Regions from separate parts of the Paenibacillus sp. FSL R7-0163 genome, predicted to be linked through region 2. Evidence: a T-box and tRNA genes for the amino acid it is inferred to sense, from the RefSeq annotation. Region 2 holds a T-box; the other holds one or more tRNA genes.
The links. A T-box is a leader RNA that pairs with one kind of tRNA and senses whether it is charged. The one in region 2 lies ahead of pheS (phenylalanine--tRNA ligase subunit alpha), so its partner is inferred to be a tRNA-Phe.
Positions count from the first base shown of each region.

Region 1 (10,563 bases), 2.8 Mb from region 2:
AAGCCGGATCATAGAGGAAGACGATGTGCCGCCTGAGAAGCTGATTCTAGGGATTCCACTGTATACTAGAATTTGGACTGAGGCCCAGGTGGATGGCAAGACCAAAGTAAGCTCTAAATCGGTTAGTATGAATGCCGTTGAAAAAATTATTAAAGAGAAGAAGCTAACCCCAACCTTTGATAAGGCAGCTGGGCAGAATTACGTTGAGTATAAGGAAGATGGCGCTCTTAAAAAAATATGGATCGAAGACAAAGTTTCTTTAAAAGCTAGAGTTGAGCTTGCTAAGTCTTTAGGGCTTGGTGGCATCGGTTCATGGAATCGCAGCTTTAGTAATCCGTCTGCGTGGGAGGCATTACAAGGGATTCATAAGTAATTATTATTTCATTCATAATAAACAAAGGGGCTCCCAATACGGGGGCCCCTTTGTTGTATTAAGCAAATGTTTGATTGCATTATAAATCGCTAGTAATAAGCTTCTGTAAGATATGTTTTATTGATTAAGCTGCTGACTCTTAAGTTGTTCCGCAGTAATATTGGCCTCAGCTGGATCCATAGTAAGGATGGTATGGCAGAACATACAGCGGTCTGTTTTGCCCAGCATTTTGGTCAGCTTGTGACATTCAGGGCATTCCAGTTGGACTGCGCTAGTTGACAGCATCCCAGCCCAGAAATAGATTGCAAGACTTGCCATCATTGAGATTAAACCGATTACAAGACCGATTCCAGCGAATACTTTTCCAGTTGAGCCCCAAAACACGATGCCCGCTGTACCCAAAACCATAAGTCCCATTCCGAGCATTGTGAGCAGTAATCCCCATGTGCGAAAAGCGTTGATCTTAGCCGTTTTAAACTTCATGAGTGTTTGCTCCTAACTAAATATAGTTGGGTTGTCCAGAAGGAACTGTCTTTCATATGTAGAATAATAATTATAACTGAATTATAACTGACTGGACGCAAAATCGCCAAATTTAATGGAGGGAAGCATGGAACTGTCCAATGTAACTTTGTTGAGTGGAGAAACGTTTGATGAGAATGTTTTAGGAGCGGTCGTTTTGCGGCAGAATGGGGATATTCCGTTTCAAAGCGCACTTCTTCAAGATTTTGATATGATAGTGTTAGTATTGCATGAAGAACAGGATAGAGAGCATATTGTTCGCCATACCATTGCCGGTGACCAACGGACCCAGTCAGTCCATATCGGCCTATTTGCTTTGGAGCAGGCTGTTATGGCAGGGGATAATAACGAACTTCTTATCAGTTTGATGAGGGGGGAAGTGATCTGGGACCCCAAGGGAATACTCGAGGAAATGCGCAGCGAGATATTGCAATTTGAAGGACCGATCAAGGAACGGGTCGCATTTATGGAGTTTGCCCGCTTTTTGCATATGTATGTGAAATCCAAGCGCTATATAGAGGCTGGCTTTATTATGGATGCTTACAACTGTGTATTGATAGCCTTATATCATTGGGCAAGAATAGAAGTGAGTGAAGTGGGTGCTTTCCCCGAGCCAGCTATTTGGGAACAGGTTAAAAGCATGAATACCTCTGTTCATAAACTTTATGAGGAGTTAACGGTCAGTACTGAGACCTTAGAGCAACGTGTGGAGCTTGTGCTTCTTGCATGTGAATTTGGGATTATGTCCAAAATGACGGACTGTTGTCTATTGCTCTTTAATATTTTGAATAGCCGTAAGGAAGCATGGAGCATTAAAGAATTACTGCAGCATTCAGGTCTGAGTCAATTAGAGTCTGAACTACCCCTTGTTTTACGAAAGCTGGTTTCTCGTTCGCTAATCCGAGAGATTACATCTTGGGCTGATGTTCACGAGGGAGAAGGGCATGCGATCCGCTATACATTATAGAGATGAATTAGATACAGTAGAAGATGTTTAATTATAGAGAGATGAGCAAGGATAGGGAGAGGCTGAGCACTCTCTTTTTTATTTGTTTACTAATATGAAACGCTCATATTTATTCAGGAAAATTAATGGTTGACTCTTTCCTTGTTCATGTGTTAAATTATAACTCGTCCCTCTGACACAGAGATGTGCTTTCGAAAACATTCGAAAGACAACCGAAAAAAGAAATTAAAAAAAAAGGTTGACTAAAACGAGGGTGCTGTGATATATTATAAAGGTCGCTGCTGAACAACACATCGACGAAATAAACGGCTTGATCTTTGAAAACTGAACAACGAGTGAGTAGGAAATCACGTAAGTGAAATCCAAAATTAGAGAATTAATTTTCTCGTCAGATGTTTCAAAATGAGCATATCGCTCTTTTCAATACTAATTGGAGAGTTTGATCCTGGCTCAGGACGAACGCTGGCGGCGTGCCTAATACATGCAAGTCGAGCGGAGTTATTTTGAAAGCTTGCTTTCAAAATAACTTAGCGGCGGACGGGTGAGTAACACGTAGGCAACCTGCCCTTCAGACTGGGATAACTACCGGAAACGGTAGCTAATACCGGATAATTTCTTTTTTCTCCTGAGAGAAGAATGAAAGACGGAGCAATCTGTCACTGAGGGATGGGCCTGCGGCGCATTAGCTAGTTGGTGGGGTAACGGCCCACCAAGGCGACGATGCGTAGCCGACCTGAGAGGGTGAACGGCCACACTGGGACTGAGACACGGCCCAGACTCCTACGGGAGGCAGCAGTAGGGAATCTTCCGCAATGGGCGAAAGCCTGACGGAGCAACGCCGCGTGAGTGATGAAGGTTTTCGGATCGTAAAGCTCTGTTGCCAGGGAAGAACGTCCGGTAGAGTAACTGCTATCGGAGTGACGGTACCTGAGAAGAAAGCCCCGGCTAACTACGTGCCAGCAGCCGCGGTAATACGTAGGGGGCAAGCGTTGTCCGGAATTATTGGGCGTAAAGCGCGCGCAGGCGGCTATTTAAGTCTGGTGTTTAAACCTTGGGCTCAACCTGAGGTCGCACTGGAAACTGGGTGGCTTGAGTACAGAAGAGGAAAGTGGAATTCCACGTGTAGCGGTGAAATGCGTAGATATGTGGAGGAACACCAGTGGCGAAGGCGACTTTCTGGGCTGTAACTGACGCTGAGGCGCGAAAGCGTGGGGAGCAAACAGGATTAGATACCCTGGTAGTCCACGCCGTAAACGATGAGTGCTAGGTGTTAGGGGTTTCGATACCCTTGGTGCCGAAGTTAACACAGTAAGCACTCCGCCTGGGGAGTACGGTCGCAAGACTGAAACTCAAAGGAATTGACGGGGACCCGCACAAGCAGTGGAGTATGTGGTTTAATTCGAAGCAACGCGAAGAACCTTACCAGGTCTTGACATCCCTCTGAATCTGCTAGAGATAGCAGCGGCCTTCGGGACAGAGGAGACAGGTGGTGCATGGTTGTCGTCAGCTCGTGTCGTGAGATGTTGGGTTAAGTCCCGCAACGAGCGCAACCCTTAACTTTAGTTGCCAGCAGGTAATGCTGGGCACTCTAGAGTGACTGCCGGTGACAAACCGGAGGAAGGTGGGGATGACGTCAAATCATCATGCCCCTTATGACCTGGGCTACACACGTACTACAATGGCCGGTACAACGGGAAGCGAAGCCGCGAGGTGGAGCCAATCCCATCAAAGCCGGTCTCAGTTCGGATTGCAGGCTGCAACTCGCCTGCATGAAGTCGGAATTGCTAGTAATCGCGGATCAGCATGCCGCGGTGAATACGTTCCCGGGTCTTGTACACACCGCCCGTCACACCACGAGAGTTTACAACACCCGAAGTCGGTGGGGTAACCCGCAAGGGAGCCAGCCGCCGAAGGTGGGGTAGATGATTGGGGTGAAGTCGTAACAAGGTAGCCGTATCGGAAGGTGCGGCTGGATCACCTCCTTTCTATGGAGAATCGTCTTCTGCAATGAAGACATTCAAATCGGAAGCTTAGCTTCCACAATCTCAGGTTTAGGCCTGTTACTCACTCGTTGCTCAGTTTTGAGAGTTTAAGCTCTCAAGTAAGACTTGATCCTTGAAAACTGGATACCGAAACGAATTTGCGTTTTAGAACATCTTTTAGCAACTTGTGTAAACAAGTAAATGTTATTAGTGAGATTTTTCTTCGGAAGAATCAAGGTTAAGCTAATAAGAGCACACGGAGGATGCCTAGGCGCCAGGAGCCGACGAAGGACGTGGCGAACAACGAAACTGCCTCGGGGAGCTGTAAGCAAGCTTTGATCCGGGGGTGTCCGAATGGGGAAACCCAGCTGTGGTAATTCGCAGTTACTCATTTCTGAATACATAGGAAATGTAGAGGCAGACCAGGGGAACTGAAACATCTAAGTACCCTGAGGAAGAGAAAACAATAGTGATTCCGTCAGTAGCGGCGAGCGAACGCGGAACAGCCTAAACCTAAGAGCTTGCTCTTAGGGGTTGTGGGACGTCTCACATGGAGTTACAAAGGAATATGGTAGGTGAAGAGGTCTGGAAAGGCCCGCGATAGAGGTAAAAGCCCTGTAACCTAAACTGTATTCTCTCCGAGACGGATCCCGAGTAGTGCGGGGCACGTGAAACCCCGTATGAATCCAGCAGGACCATCTGCTAAGGCTAAATACTACCTGGCGACCGATAGTGAAACAGTACCGTGAGGGAAAGGTGAAAAGCACCCCGGAAGGGGAGTGAAATAGAACCTGAAACCGTGTGCTTACAAAAAGTCAGAGCCCTATTAATGGGTGATGGCGTGCCTTTTGTAGAATGAACCGGCGAGTTACGTTTAACATGCAAGGTTAAGCCGAGAAGGTGGAGCCGCAGCGAAAGCGAGTCTGAATAGGGCGACTTAGTATGTGGACGTAGACCCGAAACCGTGTGATCTACCCCTGTCCAGGGTGAAGGTGCGGTAACACGCACTGGAGGCCCGAACCCACGTACGTTGAAAAGTGCGGGGATGAGGTGGGGGTAGCGGAGAAATTCCAATCGAACTCGGAGATAGCTGGTTCTCCCCGAAATAGCTTTAGGGCTAGCCTCGGTATAAGAGTAGTGGAGGTAGAGCACTGATTGGGTGCGGGGTCCGCAAGGATTACCAAGCTCAGTCAAACTCCGAATGCCATATACTTATTGCCGGGAGTCAGACAGTGAGTGCTAAGATCCATTGTCAAAAGGGAAACAGCCCAGACCATCAGCTAAGGTCCCCAAGTGTGTGTTAAGTGGGAAAGGATGTGGAGTTGCACAGACAACCAGGATGTTGGCTTAGAAGCAGCCACCATTGAAAGAGTGCGTAATAGCTCACTGGTCGAGTGACTCTGCGCCGAAAATGTAACGGGGCTAAACACACCACCGAAGCTATGGCTAGATACTATGTATCTGGGGTAGGGGAGCGTTGTGTAGGGGTTGAAGGTGTACTGAAAAGAGCGCTGGACACTACACAAGTGAGAATGCCGGTATGAGTAACGAAAAGATCAGTGAGAATCTGATCCGCCGAAAGCCCAAGGTTTCCTGAGGAAGGCTCGTCCGCTCAGGGTAAGTCGGGACCTAAGGCGAGGCCGAAAGGCGTAGTCGAAGGACAACAGTTTGAAATTACTGTACCACCGTAATCCGCTATGAGCGATGGGGTGACGCAGGAGGGTAGTGACGCGGACTGATGGATGTCCGTCTAAGCAGTGAGGCTGATGTGTAGGCAAATCCGCACATCGATAAGGCTGGGCTGTGATGGGGAGCGAAAATTATAGTAGCGAAGGTCATGATCTCACACTGCCAAGAAAAGCCTCTAGCCAGGAGAAGGTGCCCGTACCGCAAACCGACACAGGTAGGCGAGAAGAGAATTCTAAGGCGCGCGGAAGAACTCTCGTTAAGGAACTCGGCAAAATGACCCCGTAACTTCGGGAGAAGGGGTGCCCCGGTAGTGTGAATAGCACGAGGGGGCCGCAGTGAAAAGGCCCAAGCGACTGTTTAGCAAAAACACAGGTCTGTGCGAAGCCGCAAGGCGAAGTATACGGGCTGACGCCTGCCCGGTGCTGGAAGGTTAAGGGGAGTGGTTAGGGGTAACCCGAAGCTATGAACCGAAGCCCCAGTAAACGGCGGCCGTAACTATAACGGTCCTAAGGTAGCGAAATTCCTTGTCAGGTAAATTCTGACCCGCACGAATGGCGTAACGACTTGGGCGCTGTCTCAACGAGAGATCCGGTGAAATTTTAATACCTGTGAAGATGCAGGTTACCCGCGACAAGACGGAAAGACCCCATGGAGCTTTACTGCAGCTTGATATTGAATTTGGGTACGATCTGTACAGGATAGGTGGGAGCCGTAGAAATCGGAGCGCAAGCTTCGGTGGAGGCGCCGTTGGGATACCACCCTGATCGTATCTAGGTTCTAACCTAGTACCCTTATCGGGTACGGGGACCGTGTCAGGCGGGCAGTTTGACTGGGGCGGTCGCCTCCTAAAGAGTAACGGAGGCGTTCCAAGGTTCCCTCAGAATGGTTGGAAATCATTCGCAGAGTGCAAAGGCATAAGGGAGCTTGACTGCGAGACCTACAAGTCGAGCAGGGACGAAAGTCGGACTTAGTGATCCGGTGGTACCGCATGGAAGGGCCATCGCTCAACGGATAAAAGCTACCCTGGGGATAACAGGCTTATCTCCCCCAAGAGTCCACATCGACGGGGAGGTTTGGCACCTCGATGTCGGCTCATCGCATCCTGGGGCTGAAGTAGGTCCCAAGGGTTGGGCTGTTCGCCCATTAAAGCGGTACGCGAGCTGGGTTCAGAACGTCGTGAGACAGTTCGGTCCCTATCTGTCGTGGGCGCAGGAAATTTGAGAGGAGCTGTCCTTAGTACGAGAGGACCGGGATGGACGTACCGCTGGTGCACCAGTTGTTCCGCCAGGAGCATGGCTGGGTAGCTACGTACGGACGGGATAAGCGCTGAAAGCATCTAAGCGTGAAGCCCCCCTCAAGATGAGATTTCCCAATTAGTAAGACCCCTTGAAGACGACGAGGTAGATAGGTTGGAGGTGGAAGTGCAGCAATGCATGGAGCTGACCAATACTAATCGGTCGAGGGCTTATCCTATACTTAGAATGCAAATTCGTTTCGGATTCAGTTTTCAGGCATCAAGCCTGGTATGAATATTCCCTGATAGCTCAGTTGGTAGAGCACTCGACTGTTAATCGAGTTGTCACAGGTTCGAGTCCTGTTCGGGGAGCCATATGGAGAGGTGTCCGAGTTTGGCCGAAGGAGCACGATTGGAAATCGTGTAGGCGCCACAAGCGTCTCGAGGGTTCGAATCCCTCTCTCTCCGCCACAAATTTTTAATTAGTATGGCCCGTTGGTCAAGGGGTTAAGACACCTCCCTTTCACGGAGGTAACATGGGTTCGAATCCCATACGGGTCACCAAATTTTCACTTGATTTATCCTAGTGGACTTTGGTACAATAACAATTGTTGTTTATGGAGGCTTAGCTCAGCTGGGAGAGCATCTGCCTTACAAGCAGAGGGTCGGGGGTTCGATCCCCTCAGCCTCCACCATAACATATTTTTACTGACGCGGGGTGGAGCAGCCCGGTAGCTCGTCGGGCTCATAACCCGAAGGCCGCAGGTTCAAATCCTGCCCCCGCAACCAATTAACTTAAGCAATTATATCTTTTGGAACCGTGGTGTAGTTGGCCTAACATGCCTGCCTGTCACGCAGGAGATCGCGGGTTCGAATCCCGTCGGTTCCGCCACTTTCATCATGGCTCGGTAGCTCAGTCGGTAGAGCAGAGGACTGAAAATCCTCGTGTCGGCGGTTCGATTCCGTCCCGAGCCACCATTTATTATCACAAAAGAATGAGTGCCATGCCGGTGTAGCTCAATTGGTAGAGCAACTGACTTGTAATCAGTAGGTTGGGGGTTCAAGTCCTCTCGCCGGCACCATCCTTGGAGGATTAGCGAAGTGGCCAAACGCATCAGACTGTAAATCTGCTCACGTAAGTGTTCGGTGGTTCGAATCCATCATCCTCCACCAGTTTTTAGGGGCATAGTTTAAAGGTAGAACAACGGTCTCCAAAACCGTTGGTGTGGGTTCAATTCCTGCTGCCCCTGCCAAGTTCTTTCTAAAGTTTAATATGGCGGCCGTGGCGAAGGGGTTAACGCACCGGATTGTGGTTCCGGCATTCGTGGGTTCGAGACCCATCGGCCGCCCCATTTACTTTAAAATGAATAATGGCAACAATATCAACTTAATATGGCGACTGTGGCGAAGGGGTTAACGCACCGGATTGTGGTTCCGGCATTCGTGGGTTCGAGACCCATCAGTCGCCCCATTTTACTTTAAAATGTTATTGGGGATTAGCCAAGCGGTAAGGCAACGGACTTTGACTCCGTCACTCATAGGTTCGAATCCTATATCCCCAGCCATTTTATGCGGACGTGGCTCAGCGGTAGAGCATCGCCTTGCCAAGGCGAGGGTCGCGGGTTCGATTCCCGTCGTCCGCTCCAAAATTTACATGGCGCCATAGCCAAGTGGTAAGGCAAAGCTCTGCAAAAGCTTTATCCCCAGTTCAAATCTGGGTGGCGCCTCCATTTAGTTCATATGTGCCGGCGTGGCGGAATGGCAGACGCGCTCGACTCAAAATCGAGTGGGAAACCGTGGAGGTTCGAGTCCTCTCGCCGGTATCTTAAAAGGGTTAGTAAGATTGCTTTTATAAGCAATCTTACTAACCTTTTTTCTTTATGTTCTTAGTTTTACAGGATTAAGCCGTTGAATAGAGGAGTTTCTCTATTTCAACGGCTTTTTTTAATCTGATTAGTGATTAACCTGATTGATTATTAATGCGGAATGCTCGCGGGGTATGACCTATTTCTCGTTTAAACATATTGCAGAATTGGGCATCGTTCACAAAACCTGCAGCAGCAGATACTTCAGAGATTTGCATCTGAGTATGACGTAATAGAGATTTTGCATACTCCAGGCGTTTTAACAGCAAATACCGCAGGGGTGAGGACCCGAAACGTTCTTTAAATAGATGGCGAAAACGATCGTAGCTATATCCGGACATTTCTGATAGTGTTTCGACGGACAATTTATGGCGATAATGCTCATTCATATAATTAAGGACATATTGTACTCGATCTTCTGATGGGGATTGATATCCAGAGGCACTAAGAAGCCTCATAAGATGGACGGTAATCTCGCTCATTTGTAGGTTTAGAAGCTCAGAGAATCCGTCTTGCTTACGTGTAAACTCTGCTTTCATTCGCAGCAGGATTTGAAGAACGGTCTGATCTTTATCATCTTCATATACGCCGAGCAGATTACTCATATTAGGGTGTTCCGAGTGGAAGCCTACAAATAATACATTTGCATCCTCACGGTGGTGCTCGTCATGTTTATGATTGGGTGGCACAAGCGCGAAAGAAGAGGAGCGAAAATGGTAACTTCGTGGGCCAACATTGGTTGTCCCTACCCCCTGTAAATAATAGACCAGTTCGTAGCATTCATGCTGGTGTGGAGGGATATAAGTATTTAGCTCATGTGTGGCACTTACAATATATAGAACACGATCCATGATGATCCTCCAATACTTATGTTTTAGCCGAATCGTACAAAACTATGACCGAAATCATATAATTATTTTTAATAATATTTGTTATGATCGTATCAATAAATCCGAAAGTTCGCAACCTGACTGGCCATCTCGTTCGGAAATAAAGCGGATTATTAATAATAATGGTATTTTTATTGCTATTTTTGAGCCTAAACGTTAAATTTATTACTTTTAATGATACTTTATTTGGAAAAAAGAGAATTTCCATTTGAACCGTGAATTATACAATGGGTGAAGATGGGGATTCTGCCGGATTACTAACCAACTAAAATTAGGGGTGGAATAGAGTAATGAATAAAAAAGTTCTTTCTTTGTTGTTATTAATGGTGATGGTTCTGGTCACAGCATGTGGGAATAACACGTCCAATAACGGTTCTTCTGCGAATACTGGATCAAACGCTGCTGAGGGTGGAGAAAAAGGTTCAGGGGATAAACTCAAGGTTGTATTGCTGATTCCGGGGACACTTGGGGATAAATCATTTTTTGATTCCGCTAATAACGGCTTGCAAAAGGTTAAGAATGAACTAGGTGCAGTAACAAAGGTTGTTGAAATGGGCGTTGATAAAACGAAATGGGAGCCTACATTTAACGATATCGCTTCCGAGGATTGGGATGTAATTATTTCTGGCGGTTCTGAAATTACAGAGATGTTTAATGCAACGGCAGAATTGTATCCAGACAAAAAATTCATTAATTATGATACCGACATCGATGAAGCACCAGATAACATGTACAACATGTCTTATGCGACAAATGAAGTATCTTTCTTGGCAGGTGCCGTAGCAGCATTAGCTACACAATCGGATATGCCGAATGCTACCCCTGAGAATGTGATTGGGTTTGTGGGCGGTATGGATATTCCGGGGATTAATGCTTTCTTGGTCGGCTACATTCAAGGTGCTCAGTATGTTGATCCTGATGTAAAAGTGGCTGTGTCGTACGCTGGTGATTTTGTTAACCCGGCAAAAGGTAAGGAACTTTCTCTAATTCAATATAACTCCGGCGTGGATGTTATTTTTAACGTGGCTGGGGGTACAGGTC
Region 1 covers NZ_CP150224.1:197,836-208,398, forward strand. The annotation lists gene NST45_RS00845 (glycosyl hydrolase family 18 protein) at 1-373, shown strand, start outside; gene NST45_RS00850 (DUF2614 family zinc ribbon-containing protein) at 491-856, opposite strand; gene NST45_RS00855 (nucleotidyltransferase-like protein) at 984-1,862, shown strand; rRNA gene NST45_RS00860 (16S ribosomal RNA) at 2,290-3,847, shown strand; rRNA gene NST45_RS00865 (23S ribosomal RNA) at 4,081-7,006, shown strand; tRNA gene NST45_RS00870 (tRNA-Asn) at 7,067-7,142, shown strand; tRNA gene NST45_RS00875 (tRNA-Ser) at 7,146-7,238, shown strand; tRNA gene NST45_RS00880 (tRNA-Glu) at 7,257-7,331, shown strand; tRNA gene NST45_RS00885 (tRNA-Val) at 7,387-7,462, shown strand; tRNA gene NST45_RS00890 (tRNA-Met) at 7,480-7,556, shown strand; tRNA gene NST45_RS00895 (tRNA-Asp) at 7,582-7,659, shown strand; tRNA gene NST45_RS00900 (tRNA-Phe) at 7,670-7,745, shown strand; tRNA gene NST45_RS00905 (tRNA-Thr) at 7,774-7,849, shown strand; tRNA gene NST45_RS00910 (tRNA-Tyr) at 7,855-7,940, shown strand; tRNA gene NST45_RS00915 (tRNA-Trp) at 7,947-8,020, shown strand; tRNA gene NST45_RS00920 (tRNA-His) at 8,044-8,119, shown strand; tRNA gene NST45_RS00925 (tRNA-His) at 8,163-8,238, shown strand; tRNA gene NST45_RS00930 (tRNA-Gln) at 8,258-8,332, shown strand; tRNA gene NST45_RS00935 (tRNA-Gly) at 8,339-8,413, shown strand; tRNA gene NST45_RS00940 (tRNA-Cys) at 8,424-8,497, shown strand; tRNA gene NST45_RS00945 (tRNA-Leu) at 8,512-8,590, shown strand; gene NST45_RS00950 (AraC family transcriptional regulator) at 8,728-9,483, opposite strand; gene NST45_RS00955 (BMP family ABC transporter substrate-binding protein) at 9,813-10,563, shown strand, end outside.
Region 1: it has a tRNA-Phe gene. The T-box ahead of pheS (phenylalanine--tRNA ligase subunit alpha) is inferred to sense a tRNA for this amino acid. The anticodon was not compared.

Region 2 (10,563 bases):
TTGTCATATCCGTACAGGCGGGCAATTTCTTCAATAAGATCAACATCATAGCTGATATCGCCACGTCTGGTTGGGACTTGAACTTCAATCAGCCCTTGTGCGGTATCTCCGCATTTGAAGTGTAGACGGCCAAACAATGTCTTCACTTCCAGCAAGGACAAATCCGTTCCCAGATAACGATTCAGTTTCTCTAAGGACAAGGTGAGAACCTTCTCTTGAACAGCGTCAGTTCCTGCTTGCACGATGCCTTCATGGACCGATCCGCCAGCATAACGTGCAATCAGCACTGCTGCACGGTTCAATGCAGGAATAACTGCACTTGGATCCACTTCCTTCTCGAAACGAAGGGAGGCCTCAGAGCGAAGTCCCAATTGACGCGAGGTTTTACGAATCGTACCACCATCAAACTTAGCAGATTCCAGAACAAGGTTTACCGTCTCAGCAGTAACCTCTGTATCCCGTCCACCCATTACTCCGGCCAGACCTACAGCTTTAACTCCATCAGCGATAACGAGCATTTGCGGCTCTAGCTTACGCTCTTGACCGTCAAGTGTAACCAAAACTTCACCTTCATGGGCAAGACGAACGCCGAGTTCTCCACCTTGCACTTTATCTGCATCAAAAGCATGCAGCGGCTGTCCATATTCCAGCATCACGTAATTGGTAATGTCCACGATATTATTAATTGGACGAACCCCAGCAGCCATCAGACGATTCTGAATCCACAGCGGTGATGGTGCAGGTTTAACACCTGCAATATAACGAACTGCATAATGGCTGCAGTATTCTTCATCTTCAATCTTGACGGAAATGGAATCCGCAGCAGGACCACTGATCTCAATAATTTCGCTTTTTGGATCAGGCAATTTAACTTCTCGCCCAAGAATCGCACTTACTTCATAAGCAGCACCAATCATACTGAGGCAATCCGAACGGTTCGGAGTCAGATCGAATTCCAGAATCTCGTCATCTAAGCCGAGGACCTTGGAAATATCCTGACCAATCTCTGTCCCTTCAGGCAGCACAAGAATACCTTCTTGTTGCTCTTTTGGAAGCAATTTATCATTCAGTCCCAATTCTTTGGCCGAGCAGATCATCCCTTGCGATAGGACGCCGCGCAGCTTGGCTTTTTTGATATCCAGTCCTGGCAGCTTAGCACCGACCAGTGCTACAGGTACAGTTTGACCTGCAGCTACATTTTTTGCGCCGCAGACGATTTGTAGATCCTCATCTTGGCCCGCATCCACGATACATACGTTCAGCTTGTCGGCATCAGGATGTTTTTCCTTTGATTTCACATAGCCGGTTACGATGCCGGAAATGCCTTTATTGCGGCGCTCTACGCCGTCAATCTCAATGCCGGCAGCGGTAATCTTCTCCGCTAGCTGTTCGGCGGTTACTCCTTCAATCGATGTATAATCAGCCAACCATCCGGTTGATACTTTCATATCCGCTCACTTCCTTTATGTTTCAGATGTATTTATTTCACTGTCGTTCGTGCTGCTTCCTGTGGAAGAACGGATGAAGTGCACTCAATTTCAGCTACACACTATTAAGGACGGCCCTACAAGGAAATCAAATGCTCCAAAACCCATTCTCCAGCCACTATCAGCTAGCGCACCACAATAACTAAACGCCCTTGAACTGCTTCACAAAACTCATATCATTACTATAGAAATGACGGATGTCATCGATGCCGTATTTAAGCATTGCAATCCGCTCTACACCCATTCCGAAGGCGAAGCCGCTGTATTCAGCAGGATCATAGCCACCCATTTTCAGTACATTCGGGTGTACCATACCTGCGCCAAGGATTTCTAACCATCCACTTTGCTTGCATAGTCTGCAGCCATCGCCACCACATTTGAAGCAGCTTACGTCTACTTCAACACTTGGCTCCGTGAATGGGAAAAAGCTCGGACGAAGACGAATGCCTGTATTCGGTCCAAACATCTCCTGCACAAATTGTTGCAGGGTGCCCTTCAGATCACTCATTCGAATGTTACTTCCAATGACCAAACCTTCGATTTGGTGGAACTGGAAGGAATGCGTTGCATCATCATCATCACGGCGGAATACTTTACCCGGACAGATGATTTTAACAGGAGCTTCACCGTTCATAGCCTGCATAGTACGAATCTGTACTGGCGAGGTTTGAGTGCGCATTAGCAGGTCATCTGTTAAATAGAAAGAATCCTGCATATCACGTGCCGGGTGATTCTTAGGCAGATTTAGAGCTTCAAAGTTATAATAATCGGTCTCCACTTCCGGACCTTCAGCTACACGGTAGCCCATGCCGGTAAAAATATCCTCAATCTCCTGTACGACTCTGCTAAGCGGGTGAATGCCCCCTTGCTGTAAACGGCGACCCGGTAAGGTTACGTCTACTTTTTCAGCCTGCAGACGTTGCTGGGTTTCCTGCTCTTGAAAAGCCTCCTGCTTCGCGCCGATAATCTCCTCAATAGCACTGCGAACCTGATTCGCCACTTGCCCGATTACCGGACGCTCCTCAGCACTAAGTCCTCCCATACCGCGCAGAACCTCTGTAAGCTCACCTTTTTTACCGAGATACTTCACTCTTAAATCATTTAGTACCTGCGGATCCATAACCTCCTGCAGCTTAGCCAGCGCTTCAACCTTCAATGCTTCCAACTTCTCTTTCATGGCCGTGTACAGCCCCCTTCAATCATTGTCTAGTTCAACAAAAAAAGGCCTTTCCTCCCGGTAAGGGACGAAAAGACCGTGGTACCACCCTTGTTAGACAAGCTGATCTGTTCCCCTTAAGAGCTTCATTCCCTCTTTTGGCTGGACAGATACCTATCTCACTTTATACAGAAATAACGGTCTGTGACCGGTATCCCCTACCCTTCCCTATTAGACAGCTTAAGGAATTCAGGGAACTGCTCCGGAGTGAACTTCGACAGCTCTGCTTCTTAGAAACGCTCTCAATCCGCGGCGTCTCCTCCCTGTAAGTCAGGCACTGTGTACTCTTCTCCATCACTGCATTTCACAATTCATGCTAATTGTCAGGTATCTCTTTACTACAAGAGATATGTCTCTTTATTATATGCAAAATCTGTCGTTTTGACAAGCTGGATTGGCATCGGAGCGGGCAGGCGTGATTTTTGGAATGATGCCTGCTAACAAAGCCGCACGACTTCACCCCATTCACGCACTGCGTAACGAATAATGAATGATTAGCTTTCCTGTAGTCATTATGACTAAGGGCAGTTTTTTTCAGCAGCTGTAAGCCGTATCATTTATGATCGAGTGGGGTAATAGGATCCATCGGTTTGAATATAGATAATTCAATAGGCCCATACATTAAACTTTAAATTTTGTCTTTTGGATTATTATGAGTAAAGATTGCTCTATAAGCAGCACGTCCTATATACTTGATATACTAGAAACTACCATTTACTCACACGTACACTTTCCTATGTTTTCCCACTATGTATACAACACCTCTTTTATTCCCAAAAGCACCTTCAAACATCAGTGACTGAGTTAAATTACGCCTGACCATAGATTGACTTCTGCAGGTTCTACTTAAGCAGCAATAGATTTACTTAATCATCTTATACAGGGAGAAGATGACTGTGGCAGGGTTCTTCGAATTCAAGGTAACACGCAAACTATTCTATGTCTTCGCTGCAATCTCCGTCCTTCTGGTCGGGATCAGCGTGTCCTCGCTACTCTATTTAAATCACACTATTAATAGATTGTCAGATTCTCTTTATGATGATATATATCAGAACTCTAAGCTCATACTGAGCGCCGATCGTGATCTGCATCAAGCTGCTGTAGCCTTGCAAATCGCAATGGGTCCAAACCTAACAGCCGCGGAAGGTGAACAGTTCACTACGGAGTTTATAGATAATAATCTTCAAGCGCAGGAACGAATAAGTCTAGCAAGAGCAAATATCAACGCTATAAAAAAACCTTACAGTGATATGAAACAAAGTGGAATTATCCTTTCCGAATTAAAAAACGAGCTGCGCTCCTTTGAAACTACTATTGTCATGTGGAAAAATTCAGGGCATACGCTAATAACGGAACGGACGAAGAGTAGCTGGAATCCGGATTCATATTCTGCGCTCACCCTAAACTCGCAATTCAATGAAGCTAGAGCACATCTCGATCAAGCAGAGGACTTGATTGGCAACTACGCCTTGCAAGTAACGGACGGTTTTAAGGATAAAAAAAGCGCTTTGTTCTCCCTGTATTCGCTCCTCTTACTTGTGTTTCTCCTGGTCATTATTTACCTTGGACGCAAAATCATCTGGCTCCAGAATGAAATGCTGGAAGAACAAACACTTTATCAGCTAATCGGTGAAACCATGTCTGATTTCATTATTTTGACGGATCCTAACGGGTTGATTCTATACGCTTCCCCCTCACACTCCAGTATTCTAGGCTATGTGCCTAAAAAAGGAGATCCGTTATCCAACTACATACGTGAACCGGAGATTGCCTGGGCTAAATTAAAGAGCGTGGTTCAGGGAACCCCGCGCATTTCAGAACTGCGCATGCGCGGAGCAGAAGGCCAATGGGTATGGCTTGAAACTAAGGTGTCACCTGTTCTCGGCAGCCGTAAATTCCCAGCACAATTCATGCTGTTATCTCGAGAAATTACCCAGCGAAAACAATACGAAGAACGACTACATAAGCTAGCCTTCTATGATCATTTAACAGCGATTCCCAACAGGGCTCATTTCAAAATGTATATGGAGAACCTTATCACACAACCCGGAGAACGGAAGCAAAAAATTGCACTGGCCCTGCTGGATTGTGACAGATTCAAGCAGCTAAATGATACCTTAGGCCATCTGGCTGGAGACGAATTTCTTCAGCTGCTCTCCCGTGAACTTCAGCATACAGTCAAAGGAATAGGTCAGGCCTTCCGGATCGGCGGAGATGAATTCGCAGTTGTACTGCATCGATTCACTTCTCCAGAGATGCTTGATGAAACGCTGCAGCGGTTACTTAAACTGTTCAATAAGTCTTGGTCTGTTGATAACGGGTCCAGCTTCCACACCTCCGCGAGTATCGGAGTAGCTTTATTTCCTGAACATGGAAGCAGTATCAATGAACTGCTGCGTGCCGCCGATTTGGCGATGTACCGCTCCAAAGACCATGGTGGCAATAAAGCCAATCTTTACTATGAGCTTGTGGACGAAGAGTTTGCTGACCAGACCATTGTAAAACCATAAAACCAAATAAAAAGCTGTCTCAGGATACAATCAACCCTGAAACAGCTTTTTTTGTATTGCCACTAACTGCTTAACCGAAGATGATCCTCTGAAATCCCATCAATCTCCTGATCACGATCCCGGACTAAGACCTTGGTTAACTCTCCATTCGTAGAACAATCAATGAAGCGGTCTCCGTCTCCATCTTTTTCTTCCCAATCATTAAGCCGCAAAATATATCCGATGGATTGGGTATCTGGCAGCACTTCGATGCGGGCTACTGCACGCCCGTTCTCCATATATCGGAAATCGCATTGTCCATCCTGGATTCCTGTATCCCAAACCCAAAGATTCCAGCCTTGGTAATTCTGATCAGGGCGTTCATAGTGTATTTCGATGATTTTAGAGCGTGGGGCTGGCTCACCACATTCATCATAAAGGACCATCATCGACAACCCTTCCACTTCTACCTCATTGCCTTCGATTCTGCGGATGGCTTCTATCCCGGCACGGGTATGGTCTACTACTATACTCCACCCGTTAGAAATCTCAGGAAGAGCCACCGTCATTCGATCATTATTAGCATTGAAGATAACGGTTATATTGTTCCAAAGATCGCCTCCTGCATGGCCTCTAAGAAGATACGATACTATTCCGCCATCACATCGCAGAAATTCCAACGAACGTTCAATTTCCTGGCGGCCATGCAGACGAAATGCCGGATGTGTGCGCCGCAGCTCGATCAGGCCTTTATAATATTGAAATACGGGCTTAAATACGCTTTTCATATTCCAGCGGATCGAGTTGATCGCGTCACCGCTGCGGTAGCTGTTATGATCCCCAAATTTACTGCGCAGGAGCTCATCTCCAGCATGCAGGAAAGGTATCCCTTGCGATGTCAGAATAATTCCGTTAGCAAGCAAGGAACGACGTACAGTTTCATTACCGAGAATGTTCTCCGGATCTACATTCACGTATGGATTGGCAAGGGCCACTGCATCTTCCAGATCCTCGTTATCCATGTTGGCGATTACCGGAAAATCAGCTTTCTGGCTCCCCCCTTGAACGATAAGCAACTTATCCCATAAATTCAAATTATCATGGGCAGTTACATAGTTCACAGATTCCACAGGCGAGTCCGTAAACTCATGAATTGCTCCTTTAATTCCGGCTGCAATAGCACCTTCTTTGCCGTATTCGCCTGTCACGAACCCTCTTCCGAAGCCATCACTATCCCCTTTGATCGCTGAACGAAAGTTATCGTTGAAGACAGCATAACCCTTGCCCCGTTGTACACCTTTTAGCGTTTTAGTGGCCAGCGGAGAATCTCCACCCGTCCAAGGTTCACCGTAAAGCAACAGATTCGGATTCACTTCTAGACGGAGCTCTTCCGTAATCTCCCGCATGGTAACACTGTCCATCAGACCCATCAGATCAAACCGGAAACCATCGATATGATATTCCGCAGCCCAATAAGATAGGGAGTCTTTAATAAATTTTCGGACCATCGGACGTTCTGTAGCCAGCTCATTGCCAACCCCGGAGCCATTCGACAAACGTCCCATAAAATCGCGGCGATAGAAATAATCTGGGACAAGCGGCTCAAAAGGTCCATTCTCCACAGCATAAGTGTGGTTGTAAACGACATCCATAATTACCGCGATCCCGCGGCTGTGCAAGGCCTGCACCATCTCTTTAAATTCACGGATCCGCAAGCCAGGATTGGCAGGATCGGTGCTGTAAGATCCTTCAGGTACATTATAATGCTGGGGATCATACCCCCAATTGTATTCCACATTAGCTATGGAGGAACCCCGATTAACCACCTTCAGCTCATCCACGGTCTGAAAATCAAATACCGGCATCAGATGAACATGGGTAATCCCTAATTCAGCCAGATGATCAATCCCCACTGTATTTCCTGCCGGATCCTTTAATCCAAATTCGGTAAATGCTTTGAATTTACCCTTATAATACATACCAGAGCTCTCATGTGAGGAGAAATCACGAACATGCAGTTCATAAATCACTGCGTCGGCAGGATGCTGTAACGGAGGCGCTACATCCTGATCCCAATGTTCTGGATTCGTATCCTGCAAATTAACGATTGCCGATCTTAAACCATTAGCTGATACGGCTGTTGCATAAGGATCTACTGCTTCTGTCACATTACCATCTGCAAAAACAGCACGGTACATATAATATTTCCCTTTTAGATCACCTGATAACTTGGTCTGCCAGACTCCGCCATTACTACGCTGCATATATACAATTCGACCACTGTCCACAGCGCTCTTATGTGACTCACTATTCAGTTGATAACCACCTGTTTCGTACAGGACAAGGGACACAGCAAGAGCCGTAGGTGCCCAGACTTTAAAGACACTGTACTCCGTTGAATACGTCAAGCCTAAGTCCTTACCCTCATAGACTTCCATCATCAATTCTGCATTTATATAATTTTTACTCATGAATTAACACCATCCTATGGCTCCCCACCTAACCTGTAGGGTTGCTTATAAGTCCATATATTACCAATTCATTGCATATTAATACTTGCACAGCGCTGCAAGTCGGCAAATGGAGTATAAACTTTCTATGGATCCTTACTATTATATGTACGACATATTTATAGGTTTGGGTTCCTTATCGACTTTATGCTCATTACTAATACTATCGGTATAGACATCTGCGCAATAAAGAAAATAAACAGTGAACAGTAAATGAGGTCGAATTAAAGTAAATTATAGATTAAAAAACATAAAAAAGCCGACCTCCAGCCATCGGAAGTCGGCAATAGTAGTTGGAAAACAGTAGAACGCTAAAACGGATTAATGCATGCGTAAAAAGTTACTTAGCGATACTTTGAACAAGTGCAGCTACTTCTTCAGCCGTGCCAAGCTGCAAAGCTTTTGCAGCCAAATCCTTCATGTCGGCAGCCGACAATTTAGAAATTTGACTGCGCGCTGGCAGAATGGAAGTTGCACTCATGCTGAATTCGTCAAGACCAAGACCCAGTAGCAGCGGAATAGCTGTTGCGTCACCAGCCATTTCACCACACATCCCTGTCCATTTACCTTCTGCATGGGCTGCATCAATTACATTTTTGACCAAACGCAGGATGGCTGGATTGTAAGGCTGATACAGGTAAGATACCTGTTCATTCATACGGTCAGCAGCCATTGTATATTGAATAAGATCATTCGTACCGATACTGAAGAAATCAACTTCCTTAGCAAACTGGTCAGCCAGTACAGCAGTTGATGGAATCTCAACCATTATGCCGAGCTGAATGTTGTCTGATACTTCCTTACCTTCTTCCCGAAGCTTAGCTTTCTCTTCGAGCAAAAGATCACGCGCAGCACGGAATTCACCAAGCGTAGCTATCATAGGGAACATAATGCGAAGATCCCCGTGAACACTTGCTCTTAGTAATGCACGTAGTTGAGTACGGAAAATATCCTGACGATCCAAGCACAGACGGATCGCACGGAAACCAAGGAAAGGATTCATTTCCTTCGGAAGGTCCAGATAAGGCAGCTCTTTATCGCCACCGATATCCAGGGTACGTACGACTACCGGCTTACCCTTCATGTTCTCAAGTACAGTACGGTAGGCGTTATATTGGATTTCCTCAGAAGGCAGCTTATCGCGACCCATGTAAAGGAACTCAGTGCGGTACAGACCTACACCTTCGCCACCATTCTCAATTACACCATTCACATCATTTGGTGTACCAATATTGGCAGCTAGCTCAACATGTTTACCGTCTGCTGATACTGTTGGTTCGTCGCGAAGTTTCTTCCATTCTGCGATTTGCAAGTCGTAAGCTTCCTGCTTGCGAGTGTACTCTGCCACTTCAGCTTCGCTAGGATTGATCAGAACGTCCCCATTCAGACCATCGACAATCACCAAATCGCCAGAATTCACTTCGGACAGAACCGTTTTAGTTCCAACAACCGCTGGAATTTCCAAAGAACGTGCCATAATCGCAGAGTGGGAAGTCCGTCCACCAATGTTCGTTGTGAAGCCTTTAACGAACTTACGATTAAGCTGTGCTGTATCCGATGGTGTTAGATCTTGAGCAATCACGATTACTTCTTCACTGATTTCTGCAGGACTTACATAATGAATGCCCAGCAGGTGGTTCAGCAAGCGCTTGGTAACATCACGCATGTCAGCTGCACGTTCCTGCAGATAGGCACTCTTCATATTTTCAAACATCTCAATGAATTGCGTAGCCACTTCGTTTAGCGCATAGTCCGCGTTAACCGATTCCTCACGGATTTTATCAATTACAGGATTGATCAGCTCTGGGTCATCAAGAATAAGCAGATGTGATTCGAAAATCTCAGCCTTTTTCTCTCCCAGCTCTGCCAAAGTACGCTCTTTAATCGTTTGCAGCTCCACTCTTGATTTGGCGAGTGCATCATTCAACTTAGCGACTTCTGCTTCAGTATCACTGATACCTGTCTTCGTAATCGTATAATCCGGATGTTTCAGGATAAAAGCACGGGCTACTGCAATCCCTGCTGAAGCCGCGATTCCTGAAATCTTATTCATGGATTTCCCCTAGCCCTTCTTTAATCATTACTTCTTGAAGAGCGTTCAAAGCTTCTGCTTCTTCGCTTCCTTCGGTAATCAAAGACAAAGTATCTCCAGCTTCAAGACCCAATGACAATACGCCAAGAATGGATTTCAAAGTTACTTTTTTACCTTTAGCTTCTGCAAATGCTTCTGTACCTTTGAATTTTGTTGCTGTATTTACCAAGGCAGTTGCTGGACGTGCGTGAATTCCATCTTCATCGACAATTCTGAATGTTTTTTGCATAATATTATCCAACTCGCTTTCTGTTATTAGAGTATTTTAAATTTATAGTGAAAGCTTCGCTTCCTTGTATGAACAAGGAAGCATCGGCCCTTGCACTTTTACTGAATCGTAATGATGTCTTGGTCTCCTATAGAAACCTTACCCGGCTTCTTCAATGTTACAGAAGAGCCTTCTGGTAAATTCGAGAAAATAACAGGTGAGATTACAGAAGGTGCATGTGCTTTTACATACTCTAAATCCACTTCCATAATCGGTTGCCCAGCCGCTACAAGATCGCCTTCTTCAACTAATACCGTGAAGCCTTGACCTTTAAGCTTAACCGTATTAACCCCAATATGAACGAGCACTTCCTTGCCTCCGTCAGACATAATACCGATGGCATGTTTGCTCGGGAACACGTTAAATACCTTACCGTAAACCGGTGAAGCAATCTTCCCATCTTCGGATAGGAACGCGAAGCCATCGCCCGTCATTTTTTGGGAGAATACTGGATCTGGCACCTCTGTGATATCCAACAATTCACCGTTTACTGGAGATACG
Region 2 covers NZ_CP150224.1:4,270,895-4,281,457, forward strand. The annotation lists gene pheT (phenylalanine--tRNA ligase subunit beta) at 1-1,448, opposite strand, end outside; gene pheS (phenylalanine--tRNA ligase subunit alpha) at 1,630-2,664, opposite strand; T-box leader at 2,725-3,010, opposite strand; gene NST45_RS19045 (sensor domain-containing diguanylate cyclase) at 3,600-5,213, shown strand; gene pulA (type I pullulanase) at 5,276-7,663, opposite strand; gene ptsP (phosphoenolpyruvate--protein phosphotransferase) at 8,043-9,755, opposite strand; gene NST45_RS19060 (HPr family phosphocarrier protein) at 9,748-10,023, opposite strand; gene ptsG (glucose-specific PTS transporter subunit IIBC) at 10,122-10,563, opposite strand, start outside.